3 regions of the Burkholderia sp. KL41 genome follow, and region 1 is predicted to be linked to each of the others. Evidence: predicted binding sites of a transcription regulator. Region 1 holds the regulator's gene; each other region holds the start of a gene.
The links. Region 1 encodes LexA, which represses DNA repair genes until DNA is damaged. Its sites were predicted from a motif close to ACTGTATNNNNATACAGT; they were not measured.

Region 1 (5,037 bases):
GCAGAGCGAAATGGTGCCTGCATCGGGGTGCGTGAGGCCGAGCAGCATTTTCAGCGTGGTGGTCTTGCCTGCGCCGTTGGGGCCGAGCAGGCCGTAGCATTCGCTGGCCTGCACGGTGAACGACAGGCCGTTGACGACAAGCTTGTCGCCATAGCGCTTTTCGACGTTCCGGAAATCGATCGGTGCAACGAGCATGGGTATGTTGTCGTTGTATGCGGGCGCGGCAGCGTTTCGCTGCCGGATGCGTGGCCGGTTGGCGAACCGATCGGACGATTGCCTGTCACACGGGCATGACCGAAGCGCACGACGCCGGCGCCTGGTGGCCCGCTGGAGTACGAACGGGCCATTCTAGTGCATCGGCTGCGTCTCTTCAGGGCATGCCTGCGCGGTGCGATGCATGCGCGCACCGATCGTGCACCGCATCATCGCGCACGCGCCGCGCGGGGCGAATCCGCGTTTTCCATCCCTTGCGTCCTGAATTGCGGCGCACCATGATGAATGCGTAGGCTCGTTGTTGCGATAGGGAGGTTTCATGGCTAGCTACAACAAGATTCTGCTGTGTTACGACGGCACGCTCGAAGGGCGCAAGGCACTGCGCTGCGGCGCCAATCTCGCGATGGACCTGAAGGCCGAGACGCATTTGCTGTCGGTCGTCGACATGCGCTCGAGCATTGCACAGAGCGCGGGCTTGCTGACCGACGTCGCGTGCGGCCGGTTCGAGGAAACCGCGCGTGAAATCCTGCAGGAAGGGGTGAACTGGCTGCGCGAGCGCGGCGTGCAGGCCGAAGGCCATTTCGCATTCGGCTATCCGATCGACGAAATCGCGAATCTCGCGACGGAACTGAACGCCGATCTCGTCGTCGTCGGCCACCGATGCCGCAGCGGGCTGTCGAGGTGGTGGATGGGCTCGGGCAACACGCAACTGCTCGATCGCGTGAACTGCAGCATTCTGGTTGCGTGTTCGTCGGCGCAAGAGCAGAAGGCCGAAATCGCACGCGAGCGTGAAGCGGCCACGGCGAACGGCAAATGATCCAATGATTCGATGACTGCGCGGCTGGCGAACCGTGCCGGTCGGGCAGTCATGCCGCCTCAGTGGCTCGGGCGCTAACCCCGAGCCAGTCAAGTCCCTGTCGAGCCCTGTCAAGCGTGCAGGTCGATTGCGGACAACTTCCACGAGAACAGGCCGAAGCGGTGGAATATCGCCGCATAGCGCGTGCCGTCGGCACTGCGCTGGTAGGTCACGACGAATTCATCGATATTCCGGTAGCCGGCGCTGGTTTGCTGCTGATGCGGCGAATGCGCTGCATCGACCTGGCTGGCCGGCGCGGCAGCAGCAGGGGGCGGCGATGATGCGGCTGCCGCGTTGCTGCCCGGAGCGGCTGCGCTTGCCGAAGCCTGATTGGGTGCCGGTGCGGCCGGCGTGTTGCCCGGTGCATCGCTGCCTGATGGCAGATTCGACAAGTCAGGTGGACGCTCCCCCGGATTGCCACGCGGTGGCAATCCGCTCATCAGCGCGGCCACGCCCTCCGGGGTCGCGTATGCATCGACCAGCGGGCCGATCAATGCCGACCCGATCAGTGCACCGAGCACCGCGAACGGATTGCCCTTCTTCACCGCGTCGATCCGGCGCATCAACTCTTCCGTGACCTGCTGCTTCAGGCTGATGCGCAGCGACGGAAAATCGACATATTCACTGATGGCCTGCGCATCGCGCGCATCGATCGCCGTTTTCAGGCGGCCGAGCGCGACGTACGGCGACGCGTAGGCATAGCCGATCGCCGCAACGGCGGCGATGGCCAGCACGATGATCAGCAGGGGTTTGAGCCGCCATGCGCGGCCCGAAGATCCGGTCACGTTGCCTCCGGTGCGGGGATGTTCCGCAATCAGAGACCGCCAGGCGTTGCCGATCGTTCCTCTGCAATGCAGCGATCGATCATCCGGCACACGGCATCGATCGTGCCGACCATGATCAGGCGTGAACGACCGTGATAGACGCGCACCGGCGCGCGACGCGCGGGTTCCGCGTGATTCAGGCCGGCGTTCAGCGATACCCGCGCGAAAGCGGGGAGCGCAGACGGCAGCAGGGACGCCTGCCGTTCGACTGCGACTTCTTCTTGCACAGGCGCCGCCACGGACAGCGGTGCGCAGGGCGTGCGGCCGCGCAGGTGACGCAGGCGACCGAATTGACGGAAAGGCAGCAGGCGGGCAAGGCGTTCCATGATGTTCTCCTCAGCGAGACGGAATGTCAGAGTTCGCCCGAGCGGATCAGCCCGACGGCGATGCCTTCCAGCGCGAATTCCGCGCTGCCGGCCTTGACGAAGATGTTTTCGTAATCCGGGTTCTCCGCGATCAGCTCGAGACCGCCCGGCCGGCGCATCAGGCGCTTGACCGTGACGTCGTCGCCGAGACGCGCGACGATGATCTGGCCGTCCTTCGCTTCCGTGCGCTTCTGCACGGCGAGCAGGTCGCCATCGAGGATGCCGGCGTCGCGCATCGACAGGCCGCGCACCTTCAGCAGGTAGTCGGGCTTGCTGGTGAACAGCGCGGGATCGCACGCGTAATGCTGCGAGATGTGCTCCTGCGCGAGGATCGGGCTACCGGCTGCCACACGGCCGACGAGCGGCAGCGACAGCTGCATCAGGCCGGCGTGCGGGAGCGTGAACTGGTGCGGGGCATCGTCGATGCCGAGCAGGCGGATGCCGCGCGACGCGCCGGCGGCCAGCTCGATCACACCCTTGCGCGCCAGCGCGCGCAGGTGCTCTTCGGCCGCATTCGGCGAGCTGAAGCCCAGTTCGGCCGCGATCTCGGCACGGGTGGGCGGGAATCCGGAGCGCTCGATCGCGCGACGGATCAAGTCGAACACTTGTTGCTGACGGGCGGTGAGTTTGGTCATGGCTCAACTGTATGGATAGACAGTGAGCTGTATTTTTATACAGTAGTTCGCGAATTTCAAGTGTTACGTGAGGTTCGACGCGATCACGCCGGTTCCGGCGTGATTTTGCGACGTCCGGACGCCGGTTTATCTGCCGCAACCGTCCATCCCGTCTGCGTTAGCACTTTTGAGTATTAAAAAATGAGGAACGATTATTTTTAATCATGTAACCCGTTCGCTAGACTGGCCCGACATCGCAATACCGACAACACTGGAGAACCAAGGATGGGCAAGCGCAATACGGGGCTGGTGGGCGGAGTGGGCCGCCTGATCGCAACACTCGCGCTGGGCGCGGCGGCGGCGCTGGGCGTCGCGACGCACGCGCAGGCCGATACGACCTTCCTGAACGTGTCGTACGACCCGACGCGCGAGCTGTATCAGGACTTCAACCAGGCGTTCGGCAAGGAGTGGAAGGCGAAGACGGGCGAGACCGTCAACTTCAAGCAGTCGCACGGCGGTTCGGGCGCGCAGGCGCGCTCGGTGCTCGACGGCCTGCAGGCCGACGTCGTCACGCTGGCGCTGGCGTACGACATCGACGCGCTCGCGAACAAGGGCCTCGTCAACAAGGATTGGCAGAAGCGCCTGCCCGACAACGCGTCGCCGTATACGTCGACGATCGTGTTCCTGGTGCGCAAGGGCAACCCGAAGGGGATCAAGGACTGGGACGACCTGACCAAGCCGGGCATCTCGATCGTCACGCCGAACCCGAAGACGTCGGGCGGCGCACGCTGGAACTACCTGGCCGCATGGGCGTACGCGCAGCACAAGCCGGGCGGCAACGAGCAGACGGCGAAGGAATTCGTCACGAAGCTCTACAAGAACGCGGGCGTGCTCGATTCGGGCGCACGCGGCGCGACCACGAGCTTCGTGCAGCGCGGGATCGGCGACGTGCTGATCGCATGGGAAAACGAGGCGTTCCTGTCGGTCAAGGAATTCGGTACCGACAAGTTCGAGATCGTCGTGCCGTCGGTGAGCATCCTGGCCGAGCCGCCCGTCGCGGTGGTCGACAAGGTGGTCGACAAGAAGGGCACGCGCAAGCTGGCCGAGGCGTACCTGAACTTCCTGTACAGCCCGCAGGGCCAGGAGATCGCGGCACGCAACTACTACCGGCCGCGTTCGAAGAACGTGCCGGCGGAGCTGACCAAGCAGTTCCCGAAGCTGAAGCTGTACACGGTCGACGATACCTTCGGCGGCTGGACGAATGCGCAGAAGACGCATTTCGCGGACGGCGGCGTGTTCGATTCGATCTACAAGCCGCAGTAACACCATAACGACAGCGGCGCGCCACGACAGCGCGCCGCACCCTCGGCGGGCCGCCGGCGCAAAGCATCGCGCCGGCGTTTGCGTCGGACCCATGAGCAGCATCGACCCAGCAAGAGCATCCGATGACGACGTACACCTTTCGCAAGCCGAGCGCGCTGCCCGGTTTCGGCGTGACGCTAGGCATCACGGTGGCCTATTTGAGCCTCGTGGTGCTGATACCGCTCGCCGCCACGTTCCTGAAGACCGCGACGCTGTCGTGGGACCAATTCGTCACCGCCGTCGCGTCGCCGCGCGTGCTCGCGTCGTACCGGCTGACGTTCACGTCCGCACTCGGCGGCGCGCTGATCAACGCCGTGTTCGGCTTCCTCGTCGCGTGGGTGCTCGTGCGCTACACGTTCCCGTTCAAGCGCCTCGTCGATGCGATCGTCGACCTGCCGTTCGCGCTGCCGACGTCGGTTGCCGGCATCTCGCTCGCGGCCGTCTACGCGACCAACGGCTGGGTCGGCCAGTATCTCGCGCCGCTCGGCATCAAGATCGCGTTCACGCCGGCCGGTGTGCTGGTCGCGCTGACCTTCATCGGGTTGCCGTTCGTCGTGCGCACCGTGCAGCCGGTGCTCGAGGATTTCGAGCGTGAGCAGGAGGAGGCGGCCGCGTGCCTGGGTGCGTCGCGCTGGCTGACGTTCCGCCGCGTCGTGCTGCCGGCCGTGCTGCCGGCGCTCCTCACCGGGTTCGCGCTCGCGTTCGCGCGCGCGCTCGGCGAATACGGCTCGGTGATCTTCATCGCCGGCAACGTGCCGATGAAATCCGAGATCACGTCGCTGCTCATCATCACGAAGCTCGAG
Region 2 (5,037 bases), 1.6 Mb from region 1:
TGAAGGCGTTGAAGGAAATCCTCGCGAAGCAGGGGATGACGCTGAAGGAAGCGGCCGCGCCGCGCACCGTCGACATCGGCCCGGCGGCGAAAAGCCTGATCGGCAAGGTCGACGTGATCTACACGAACACCGACAACAACGTCGTGTCCGCGTACGAAGCGCTCGTGAAGGTCGCGAACGAAGCGAAGATCCCGCTCGTCGCCGGCGACACCGACAGCGTGAAGCGCGGCGGCATCGCGGCGCTCGGCATCAACTACGGCGACCTCGGCCGCCAGACGGGCAAGGTCGTCGCGCGCATCCTGAAGGGCGAGAAGCCGGGCGCGATCGCGTCGGAAACGAGCAGCAACCTCGAGCTGTTCGCGAACACGGGCGCGGCCGCGAAGCAGGGCGTGACGCTCGCGCCGGATCTGCTCAAGGACGCGAAGACGGTCATCAAGTAAGCCGCGGCCCGACCGCCGCGCCTGCAGGCCCGATCCGGGCCTGAACGACACCGCCGGACGGGCGGCTCCCACCCGGGGCCGCCCGTTCGCTTCGCCCGGCCGTACACGTCCGGCCGGGAAGCAACAGGATTTCCCCATCATGTCTCTGTTCTCGTTTCTGGGCGCCCTGGAGATCGGCCTGATCTTCAGCCTCGTCGCCCTCGGGGTGCTGATCTCGTTTCGCATCCTCAACTTCCCCGACCTCACCGTCGACGGCAGCTTTCCGCTCGGCGGCGCCGTCGCCGCGACGCTGATCTCCGCCGGCTACGACCCGTTCAGCTCGACCTGCATCGCGATCGTCGCGGGCGCGGTGGCCGGCTTCATCACCGGCTGGCTCAACGTGCGCCTGAAGATCATGGACCTGCTCGCCAGCATCCTGATGATGATCGCGCTCTATTCGGTGAACCTGCGGATCATGGGCCGGCCGAACGTGCCGCTCATCACCGAGCCGACCGTCTTCACCGTGCTGCAGCCCGACTGGATGCCCGATTACGTGCTGCGCCCCGCGCTGCTCGCGATCGTCGTCGTGGTCGCGAAGCTCGGCCTCGACTGGTTCTTCTCGTCGCAGCTCGGCCTCGCGATGCGCGCGACCGGCGCGAACCCGCGGATGGCGCGCGCGCAGGGCATCGCGACCGGCCGCGCGACGCTCGCCGGGATGGCGCTGTCGAACGCGCTCGTCGCGCTCGCCGGTGCGTTGTTCGCGCAGACGCAGGGCGGCGCGGACATCTCGATGGGGATCGGCACGATCGTGATCGGGCTGGCCGCGGTGATCATCGGCGAGACGCTGCTGCCGGCGCGCCGGCTCGTGCTGACGACGCTCGCCGTCGTGCTCGGCGCGATCGTCTACCGCTTCTTCATCGCGCTTGCGCTGAACAGCGAATTCATCGGCCTGAAGGCGCAGGACCTGAACCTCGTGACGGCCGCGCTCGTCACGATCGCGCTGGTGCTGCCGGCAACGCGCAAGAAGCTGTTCGCGCGCAAGAACGGAGGGGCCTGACATGCTGTCCGCACAAGACCTGAAACTGACGTTCAATCCCGGCACGCCGATCGAGACGCGCGCGCTGCGCGGGCTGTCGCTCGAGATTCCCGACGGCCAGTTCGTCGCGGTGATCGGCTCGAACGGCGCCGGCAAATCGACCTTCCTCAATGCGATCAGCGGCGACCAGGCCGTCGATGCGGGACGCATCTCGATCGACGGCACGGACGTCACGCGCAAGGCCGCGTGGGATCGCGCGCACCTCGTCGCGCGTGTGTTCCAGGATCCGATGGCCGGCACCTGCGAGGCGCTGACGATCGAGGAGAACATGGCGCTCGCGATGGCGCGCGGCGCGCGGCGCGGCTTTCGCGCGGCGCTCGACCGGCCGTCGCGCGAGCTGTTCCGCGACAAGCTGCGGCTGCTGAACCTCGGGCTGGAAAACCGGTTGACCGACCGGATCGGGCTGCTGTCGGGCGGCCAGCGGCAGGCGGTGAGCCTGTTGATGGCGTCGCTGCGGCCGTCGCGGATCCTGCTGCTCGACGAGCACACGGCCGCGCTCGACCCGAAGACGGCCGCGTTCGTGCTGGAGCTGACCGCGCGCATCGTCGCCGAGAGCAAGCTGACGACGATGATGGTCACGCACAGCATGCGGCAGGCGCTCGACTACGGCGACCGCACGGTGATGCTGCACCAGGGGCAGGTCGTGCTCGACGTGTCGGGCGACGCGCGCAAGGGGCTCGACGTGCCGGACCTGCTGCAGATGTTCGAGAAGGTGCGTCACGAGCAGCTCGACGACGACGCGCTGCTGCTCGGCTGACGGGCGGCTGGCGGGCCGGCGCGGCGCGGGGTGTTGCATCGTGCCGGTTCGCGTGAGGGGTGGTGTGTCGGCCCGGCGAGTCGGGTCGACAAGTCGGCCCGACGAATCAGCCCGACGAATTGGGGTGGCGCGGCGGGTCGGCAATTCGGCCCGGTTGGCGGTGGCGCGCGTTCGGGCGGCACGGTCCGGCCACACCCGCTCCGGTGCGGCGTAACATGACGACCGCGCCGGCTTGCCCGTCGTTTCTCCTCTGACGAAAACCGGTTTCGCGCCGGTGCTGTGCGACGCGAGCGCATTGCCATATACTGTATATCCATACAGTTGTGGGTGGCGTCATGCTCGCATCCTCCATTTCTCCCGAATCCCTTCATCCGTCGCTGTGGCGCGGTTCCCAGCTCGCGCGCGGCGGCCCGCGCACGATCGATACCGGCTTCGCCCCGCTGTCGGCCGAGCTGCCGGGCGGCGGCTGGCCGGTCGGCGGGCTCGTCGAACTGCTGGCCGCGCAGCCGGGCTGCGGCGAGATGCGGCTGCTCGCGCCCGCGCTCGCACGCACCGTCAGCGCGCGCCGTCCGCTTGCGCTCGTCGCGCCGCCTCAAGCGCCGCATGCGACCGCGCTCGCCAGCCTCGGCGTACCGTCCGACGCGCTGCTGTGGCTGCGTGCCGGCAGCCGCACCGATGCGTTGTGGGCTGCCGAGCAGGCGCTCAAGACGGGGTGCTGCGGCGCGCTGCTGCTCTGGCAGGATGCGCGGCCCGATGCGCTGCGGCGCCTGCATCTCGCGGCCGCGCGCACGGGCGACACGCTGTTCGTGATGCTGCGCCCGCTGTCGGCCGGGCGGCAACCGTCGCCGGCCGTGCTGCGCGTCGCGCTGTATCCGGTGCCGGGCGGCGTGTCGCTCGACATCGTCAAGCGTCGCGGCCCCGCACGCGGCGAGCCGCTCGTGCTCGACCTGCCGTCGCCCATCGTGGAGAGCCGCTATGCGCGTCTTGCTCGGCATCCATCTGCCGCGCCTGCCGCTCGACGTGTGCGCCCCGCCGCCGTCTGACGGCGCGGCGCAACGCGTAGACGAAGCGGACGAAGCAGGCTGCGCGGTGCTCGAGCAGGGTGTCGTGCTGATCGCCGATGCGCCCGCGCGCCGGCAGGGCGTGCGCGCGGGCATGAAGCGCGGCGGCGTGCTTACGCTCGCGCCGCACACGCGGCTCGTCGAACGCGACCCCGCGCGCGAAGCCGATGCGCTGCGCGCGGTCGCGCTCGCGTTGCTGCGCTTTTCGCCGTGCGTTGCGCTCGACGACGAAGCCACGCTGATCGTCGACGTCGGCCCGAGCCTGCGCCTGTTCGGCGGCCTGCCGTCGCTGTGCCGACAGGTGCGCGCGACGCTCGCGGCGCTCGGCTATGCGGCGCGCCTGTCCGCCGCACCGACCGGGCGTGGCGCGTGGCTGCTCGCGCGCGTGTCGGCCCGTGCACGCCTCCGGCGCCGCGTCGCCGGCCAGGTGTCGCTCGTGCGTTCGCTCGACAGGCTGCCGTGCGTGCTGCTGCCCGATGCGCGTCCGTATGCGGGCTGGTTCGACGGCCTCGGCTGCCGCACGCTCGCCGACCTGCGCAACCTGCCGCGCGCGGGGCTGCAGCGCCGCTGCGGTCCCGCGTTGCTGGCCGCGCTCGATCGCGCGTACGGCGATGCGGTCGAGCCGCTCGCATGGATGGCGGTGCCGCCGGTGTTCGACGTGCGGCTCGAATTGCCGGAGCGCGTCGAATACGCGGAAGCCGTGCTGTTCGCCGCGCGGCGGCTCGTCGTGCAGCTGTGCGGCTGGCTGGCCGCGCGGCAGCTGTCGCTGGCCGCGATGACGTTCGATCTCGAGCACGAGCGCGGCCGTCAGGCCGTGCCGCCGACGCCGCTCGAACTCGCGTTCGCCGCACCCGTGCGCGACGAGACGCATTTCATGCGGCTGCTCGGCGAGCGGCTCGCGCGCGTCGAGTTGCCGGCCGCGGTGATCGCGGTGCGTCTGAAGGCCACGCGCGTCGAATCGGTCGCGCCGCCGGCCGACGATCTTTTCCCCGAGCCGGGCGGCACGAAAGAGACGCGCGCGCGGCTGTTCGAGCTGCTGGTCGCACGGCTCGGCGCGGAGAACGTGCTGCGCGCGGCACCCGTCGCCGATCACCGGCCCGAGGCCGCGAACCGCTGGCTGCCGCTCGATGCGCAGGTCGGCAAGCCGGCCGGCGGGCCGCCGGCCGTGCCGCCGAGGCCCGCGTGGTTGCTGGACGAGCCGCTGCCGCTGTTGATGCGGGGGGAGCGGCCGGTATTTCATACGCCGCTCAGGATGATGTCGTCGGTGGAACGGATCGAGGCCGGGTGGTTCGATGGCCAGCTCGCCGCACGCGATTACCACGTCGCGCAGGACGAAACCGGTGCGTGCTACTGGGTGTTCAAGGAGCGGGCAGCGAGCGAGGCCGCGCCGCGCTGGTTCCTGCACGGCCTGTTCGGGTGAACGGTCATGGTTGCGGAATTCAGCTGGCTGCCCGATTACGCGGAGTTGTTCTGCCGTTCGAACTTTTCGTTCCTGCATGGCGCGTCGCATGCGGAAGAACTGGTCGAGCGTGCGGCGGAACTCGGCTATCGCGGGATCGCGATCACCGACGAATGCTCGCTCGCCGGCGCACCGCGCATGCACGTCGCGGCGAAGGCGAAAGGGTTGCCGCTCGTCATCGGTTCGTACTTCGAAGTCACACCGGATGAAGTCGCACCGGGCCACGATCCGGGCCCCGGCGCGTT
Region 3 (5,037 bases), on a different replicon from region 1:
CGCGTGCCAGCTCCGCACGCACGCGTTCGACCAGATCGCCTTCCTCCTGGCGCACCTGCGCATACTCACGCTCCACCTGCACGAGCGCCTGCCGATGCGCGACTTCGTCGGCGAGCGGCAGCGGCCAGTCGAGCACGTCGTGCGCGATCCACAGCGCGTTGGCCGCGCAGCCGAATTCGACCGGCGGCAACTGGTCGCGATAGCGTGCGAAATAGGGCGGCTCCGGCCACGTGAATTGCAGCGCGATCGACGGCGACGCGCGCCCGGCCCATTGCGAGATGTTCTGCGCGAGCCCGGTCAGCACGAATTCGAACATCACGTGATGCTGCAGCACGGGGCTCGCCTGCACGCCGTGCAGTTCGAGCGTCGCGCCGCGTTCGTCTTCTTCATGGGTCAGGCGATATTGGCGGTTGCGCATCCGGAAGTAGCGCTGCGTGACGGATAGCGCCTCGCGGATGTCCCGCGCGGTCAGGGTCGCGTAGCCGAGAAAGCCGTGCACGGTCGGCTTCAGCAGCAGCCCGAACGCGAGCCCGATGCCCGGATCGCCGCCGATCTCGATCGCATTGAGCACGAGCCGCCCCCATTGCGACGGCGCGACGCGCGCGTCCGGTTCGGCCAGCACCGCATCGCGCAGGCCCGTGCCGGCGCGCACGGCGGCCAGGTCGACACCGCGCGCGGCCAGCGCCTGCAGCAGCAGGCGCGTGTAGGCGACCGGAATCGTCGGCCGGCGCAGCCCGAGGCGGTCCTTGGCGAGAGGGGAAGTCATGTCGTCTTGGCCGGAAATGACAAGCATTATGGCTGTTTGCCCCCTCACGTTCAAGGCGGCGCGCGCCTACGATGTCACGCATCGCTTACTGGCACGATCATCATGACGACACCCTTTCCCCACCTGCTCGCGCCGCTCGATCTCGGTTTCACGACGCTGAAGAACCGCGTCTTGATGGGCTCGATGCACACGGGCCTCGAGGACAGCCGCAAGACGCTGCCGCGGCTCGCCGAATATTTCGCCGAACGCGCGCGCGGCGGCGTGGGCCTGATCGTGACGGGCGGCTTCGCGCCGAACGTGGCCGGCTGGACCAAGCCGTTCGGCGGCACGCTGATGACGTCGGCCGCCGCGCGGCGCCATCGCGAGATCACCGGCGCCGTGCATGCGGAGGACGGCAAGATCGCGCTGCAGATCCTCCATACGGGCCGCTACGGTTATCACCCGTTCGCGGTCGCGCCGTCGAAGATCAAGTCGCCGATTTCGCCGTTCACGCCGCACGAGCTGAGCGCGCGCGGGGTCGAGCGGCAGATCCGCGCGTTTGTCCGTTGCGCGAAGCTCGCGCGTGAAGCCGGTTACGACGGCGTCGAGATCATGGGCTCCGAAGGCTACCTGATCAACCAGTTCATCTCGATGCATACGAACAAGCGCACCGACCAGTGGGGCGGGTCGTACGAGAACCGCATCCGGCTGCCGATCGAGATCATCGAACGCACACGCGAAGCGGTCGGCCGCGATTTCATCCTGATCTACCGGCTGTCGATGCTCGACCTGATTCCGGACGGCAGCGACTGGAGCGAAACCGTGCAGCTCGCGAAGGCCGTCGAGCGCGCGGGCGCGACCATCATCAACACGGGGATCGGCTGGCACGAGGCGCGCGTGCCGACGATCGCGACGTCGGTGCCGCGCGGTGCGTTCGCGTGGGTGACGAAGAAGATGAAGGGCGAGGTCGGCATTCCGCTCGTGACCACCAACCGGATCAATCGCCCCGAAGTGGCCGAGCAGATCCTCGCGGACGGCTGCGCGGACATGGTGTCGATGGCACGCCCGCTGCTCGCGGATGCCGAGTTCGTGGTCAAGGCCGCGCAGGGCCGTGCCGACGAGATCAACACCTGTATCGGCTGCAACCAGGCGTGTCTCGATCACGCGTTCAAGAACAGGATCGCGTCGTGCCTGCTGAATCCGCGTGCATGCCACGAGACGGAGCTGAAATACACGCCCGCGCCGCAGCCGAAGCGCATCGCGGTGGTGGGCGCGGGGCCGGCCGGGCTCGCGTGCTCGACCGTGCTCGCGCAGCGCGGCCATCGGGTCGACCTGTTCGACGGCGCGGCCGAGATCGGCGGCCAGTTCAACATGGCCAAGCGGATTCCGGGCAAGGAGGAGTTTCACGAAGCGCTGAGCTACTTCGGCCGCCAGGTCGAGCTGACCGGCGTGAACCTGCACCTGAACCGCCGCGTCGACGCAAGCGACCTGATCGCGGGCGGCTACGACGAAATCGTGCTCGCAACGGGCGTCGCGCCCCGCGACCCGAAGATTCCGGGGCAGGACGGGCCGAACGTGCTCAGCTACATCGACGTGCTCGCGGGCAGGCAGCCGGTCGGCCGGCGTGTCGCGGTGGTCGGCGCGGGCGGGATCGGCTTCGATGTCGCCGAGTATCTGGTGCAGGACGGCGAATCGCCGGCGCTCGATCTGGACGAGTGGAAGGCCGAGTGGGGCGTGACCGACCCGGCCGCGACGCGTGGCGGCGTGACGCGTGCGCAGGTCACGCCGCCCGCGCGTGAAGTGACGCTGCTGCAGCGCAAGGCCGCGCCGCTCGGCAAGGGGCTCGGCAAGACGACCGGCTGGATTCACCGCGCGACGCTGAAGATGAAGCTGGTGAAGATGATCGGCGGCGTGAACTACGAATTGATCGATGCGCGCGGGCTGCACGTGTCGTACGGCGAGCAGCGCACCGATCACGAGCTGATCGAAGCCGACACGATCGTGCTCTGCACGGGACAGGAGCCGCAGCGTGCGTTGCTCGCGCCGTTGCAGGCGGCCGGGCGTTCCGTGCACCTGATCGGCGGCGCGGAACTGGCCGCCGAACTCGACGCGAAGCGCGCGATCGATCAGGGTGCGCGCCTCGCGGCGCGGCTGTAACGGGACGGCCGCGCGTCGCCGCCGTCACTCCATCTCGGCGTGTTGCGTCTCGCGCTCTTCCGCTTCGAGCATCGCCTTGACGATCAGGTAAACGGCGGGCAAATCTTCGTCGTCGCGCTTCCAGTCGACGGCTTCCTCGACGTCCGCGGCGACCATCCGGCTGTCGCGCAGCCGGATGAAGGCGTCGACGACCGTCGGATCGTTGCGGTTCAGGAAGCCGGAGTTCGAGAACGCCAGCTCCTCGACATTCAGCAGCGCCTGCCAGCTCATCGTGCGGACGGCGGCCGGATGGCTGCGGCGCCGCAAGCCGAGCGCCCGCTGCGCGGGGCCGCCGACGACACGCTGAAGATCGACGACCGCCTGCCGCGCGGCGCGCTCGAAGTGGACGGGATTGAAGCCGGGTTGCTCGGGATCGAATGCGGATGACTGGAACATGGTCGCCTCACTAAAGACCGTCTCGGGGGACGGAATTCGGGTCAAATGACGCAGAAACACTGTAAATATATACAGTGATCGGCGCACTTTCAAGCCCCCGATGACAGCAGATGGCAGCCGTCCGGCAACCGGGCCGTGTCAGACCGCCGCCGCGATGGTCTCCCGCAGCCACCGATGCGCCGGATCGCGATGCACGCGCTCGTGCCACAGCATCGACATTTCATAGCCGGGCACCTCGACCGGTGCGTCCACCACACGCAGCGCAGGCACGTCGCGCACCAGTCGCTCGGGCAGCATCGCGACGAGATCGGTGCTCGCGACCGCCGACATCACGAACAGGAAGTGCGGCACGGACAGCACGACGCGCCGCACGGCACCGACCTTCGCGAGCGCTTCGTCCGTCACGCCGAAGAAGCCGCCGCCATCGGGCGACACGATCACGTGTTCGAGCGTGCCGAACCGCGCGAGCGTGGGGCGCCGCTTCAGCTTCGGATGCCCGGCGCGGCCGATGAGCACATAACGCTCGACGAACAGCGGCAGGCGCCGCATGCCGGCCGGCGACCCTTCTGTCGTATGAAAGGCGAGGTCGATGCCGTTTCGTTCGGCATCCTGCTCGATGCGCGGCGGCGCGAGTTCGACGACGGCGAGCCGCGTACCGGGCGCGGCCGAGCGCAGCGTGTGCAGCGCGGGCAGCACGATCGTCGATTCGCCGTAGTCGGTCGCGGCCACGCGCCACGTGTTCGTCGCGGTCGCCGGATCGAACGGGGTGGCAGGAACCACCGCGCGTTCGACGGCTTCGAGCGCATCGCGCAACGGCTCGCGCAGCGTTTCCGCGCGCGCGGTCGGCCGCATCCCGCGCGGCCCCGGCAACAGCAGCGGGTCGCCGAACAGGTCGCGCAGTTTTTGCAGCTGCACGCTCACCGACGGCTGCGACATGTTCAGCTTCTCGGCCGCGCGCGTGACGTTGTGCTCGGCAAGCAGCACGTCCAGCGTGACGAGCAGGTTCAGGTCGAGTCGTCTGAGATTATTCATGGCTATACCTGGAATATCAGGAATTCATTTCAAATATACCTTTGGCGGCGGCATCCTGTAGTCATTCAATCAAAGGAGTGACGAACATGAATGTGCTGATCGTTTATGCCCATCCCGAACCACGTTCGCTGAACGGCGCGCTGCGCGACTTTGCCGTCGAGCATCTCGAAGCAGCCGGCCACGCGGTGCAGGTGACGGATCTGTATGCGATGAACTGGAAGGCGGCGTTCGACGCGAACGACGTGACCGGTCGTGCGCCCGATGCGCGGTTCGATCCGTCGCTCGACTCGAAGCACGCATTCGCGACCGGCACGCAAAGTGAAGATATCGCGCGCGAGCAGGAGAAGCTGAAGTGGGCCGACGCGGTGATCCTGCAGTTTCCGTTGTGGTGGTTTTCGATGCCGGCAATCATGAAGGGCTGGGTCGAGCGTGTGTATGCGTACGGTTTTGCGTATGGCGTCGGCGAGCATTCGGAGACGCGCTGGGGCAACCGCTACGGCGAAGGGGCGCTGGCCGGCAAGCGGGCGATGCTGATCGTCACGGCAGGCGGGTGGGAATCGCACTACAGTGCGCGCGGCATCAACGGGCCGATCGACGACGTGCTGTTTCCGATCCAGCACGGGATCCTGTATTACCCGGGGTTCGACGTGCTGCCGCCGTTCGTGATC

Region 2: a site for LexA is predicted at 2,577-2,594, ahead of imuA (translesion DNA synthesis-associated protein ImuA). Genes of this name have one in related genera too.
Region 3: a site for LexA is predicted at 3,396-3,413, ahead of PQB87_RS29735 (DUF2471 family protein). Genes of this name have one in related genera too.

What each region holds. Positions count from the first base shown of each region.
Region 1 is NZ_CM174446.1:1,816,380-1,821,416, forward strand. It holds gene nodI (nodulation factor ABC transporter ATP-binding protein NodI) at 1-195, opposite strand, end outside; gene PQB87_RS08530 (universal stress protein) at 533-1,030, shown strand; gene PQB87_RS08535 (DUF2939 domain-containing protein) at 1,141-1,854, opposite strand; gene PQB87_RS08540 (hypothetical protein) at 1,884-2,219, opposite strand; gene lexA (transcriptional repressor LexA) at 2,246-2,893, opposite strand; gene PQB87_RS08550 (sulfate ABC transporter substrate-binding protein) at 3,158-4,195, shown strand; gene cysT (sulfate ABC transporter permease subunit CysT) at 4,318-5,037, shown strand, end outside.
Region 2 is NZ_CM174446.1:3,378,999-3,384,035, reverse strand. It holds gene PQB87_RS15895 (ABC transporter substrate-binding protein) at 1-440, shown strand, start outside; gene PQB87_RS15890 (ABC transporter permease) at 580-1,476, shown strand; gene PQB87_RS15885 (ABC transporter ATP-binding protein) at 1,478-2,272, shown strand; gene imuA (translesion DNA synthesis-associated protein ImuA) at 2,608-3,315, shown strand; gene PQB87_RS15875 (Y-family DNA polymerase) at 3,248-4,753, shown strand; gene PQB87_RS15870 (error-prone DNA polymerase) at 4,760-5,037, shown strand, end outside.
Region 3 is NZ_CM174447.1:2,771,946-2,776,982, reverse strand. It holds gene PQB87_RS29745 (AraC family transcriptional regulator) at 1-793, opposite strand, end outside; gene PQB87_RS29740 (oxidoreductase) at 869-2,902, shown strand; gene PQB87_RS29735 (DUF2471 family protein) at 2,927-3,337, opposite strand; gene PQB87_RS29730 (LysR family transcriptional regulator) at 3,476-4,369, opposite strand; gene PQB87_RS29725 (NAD(P)H-dependent oxidoreductase) at 4,456-5,037, shown strand, end outside.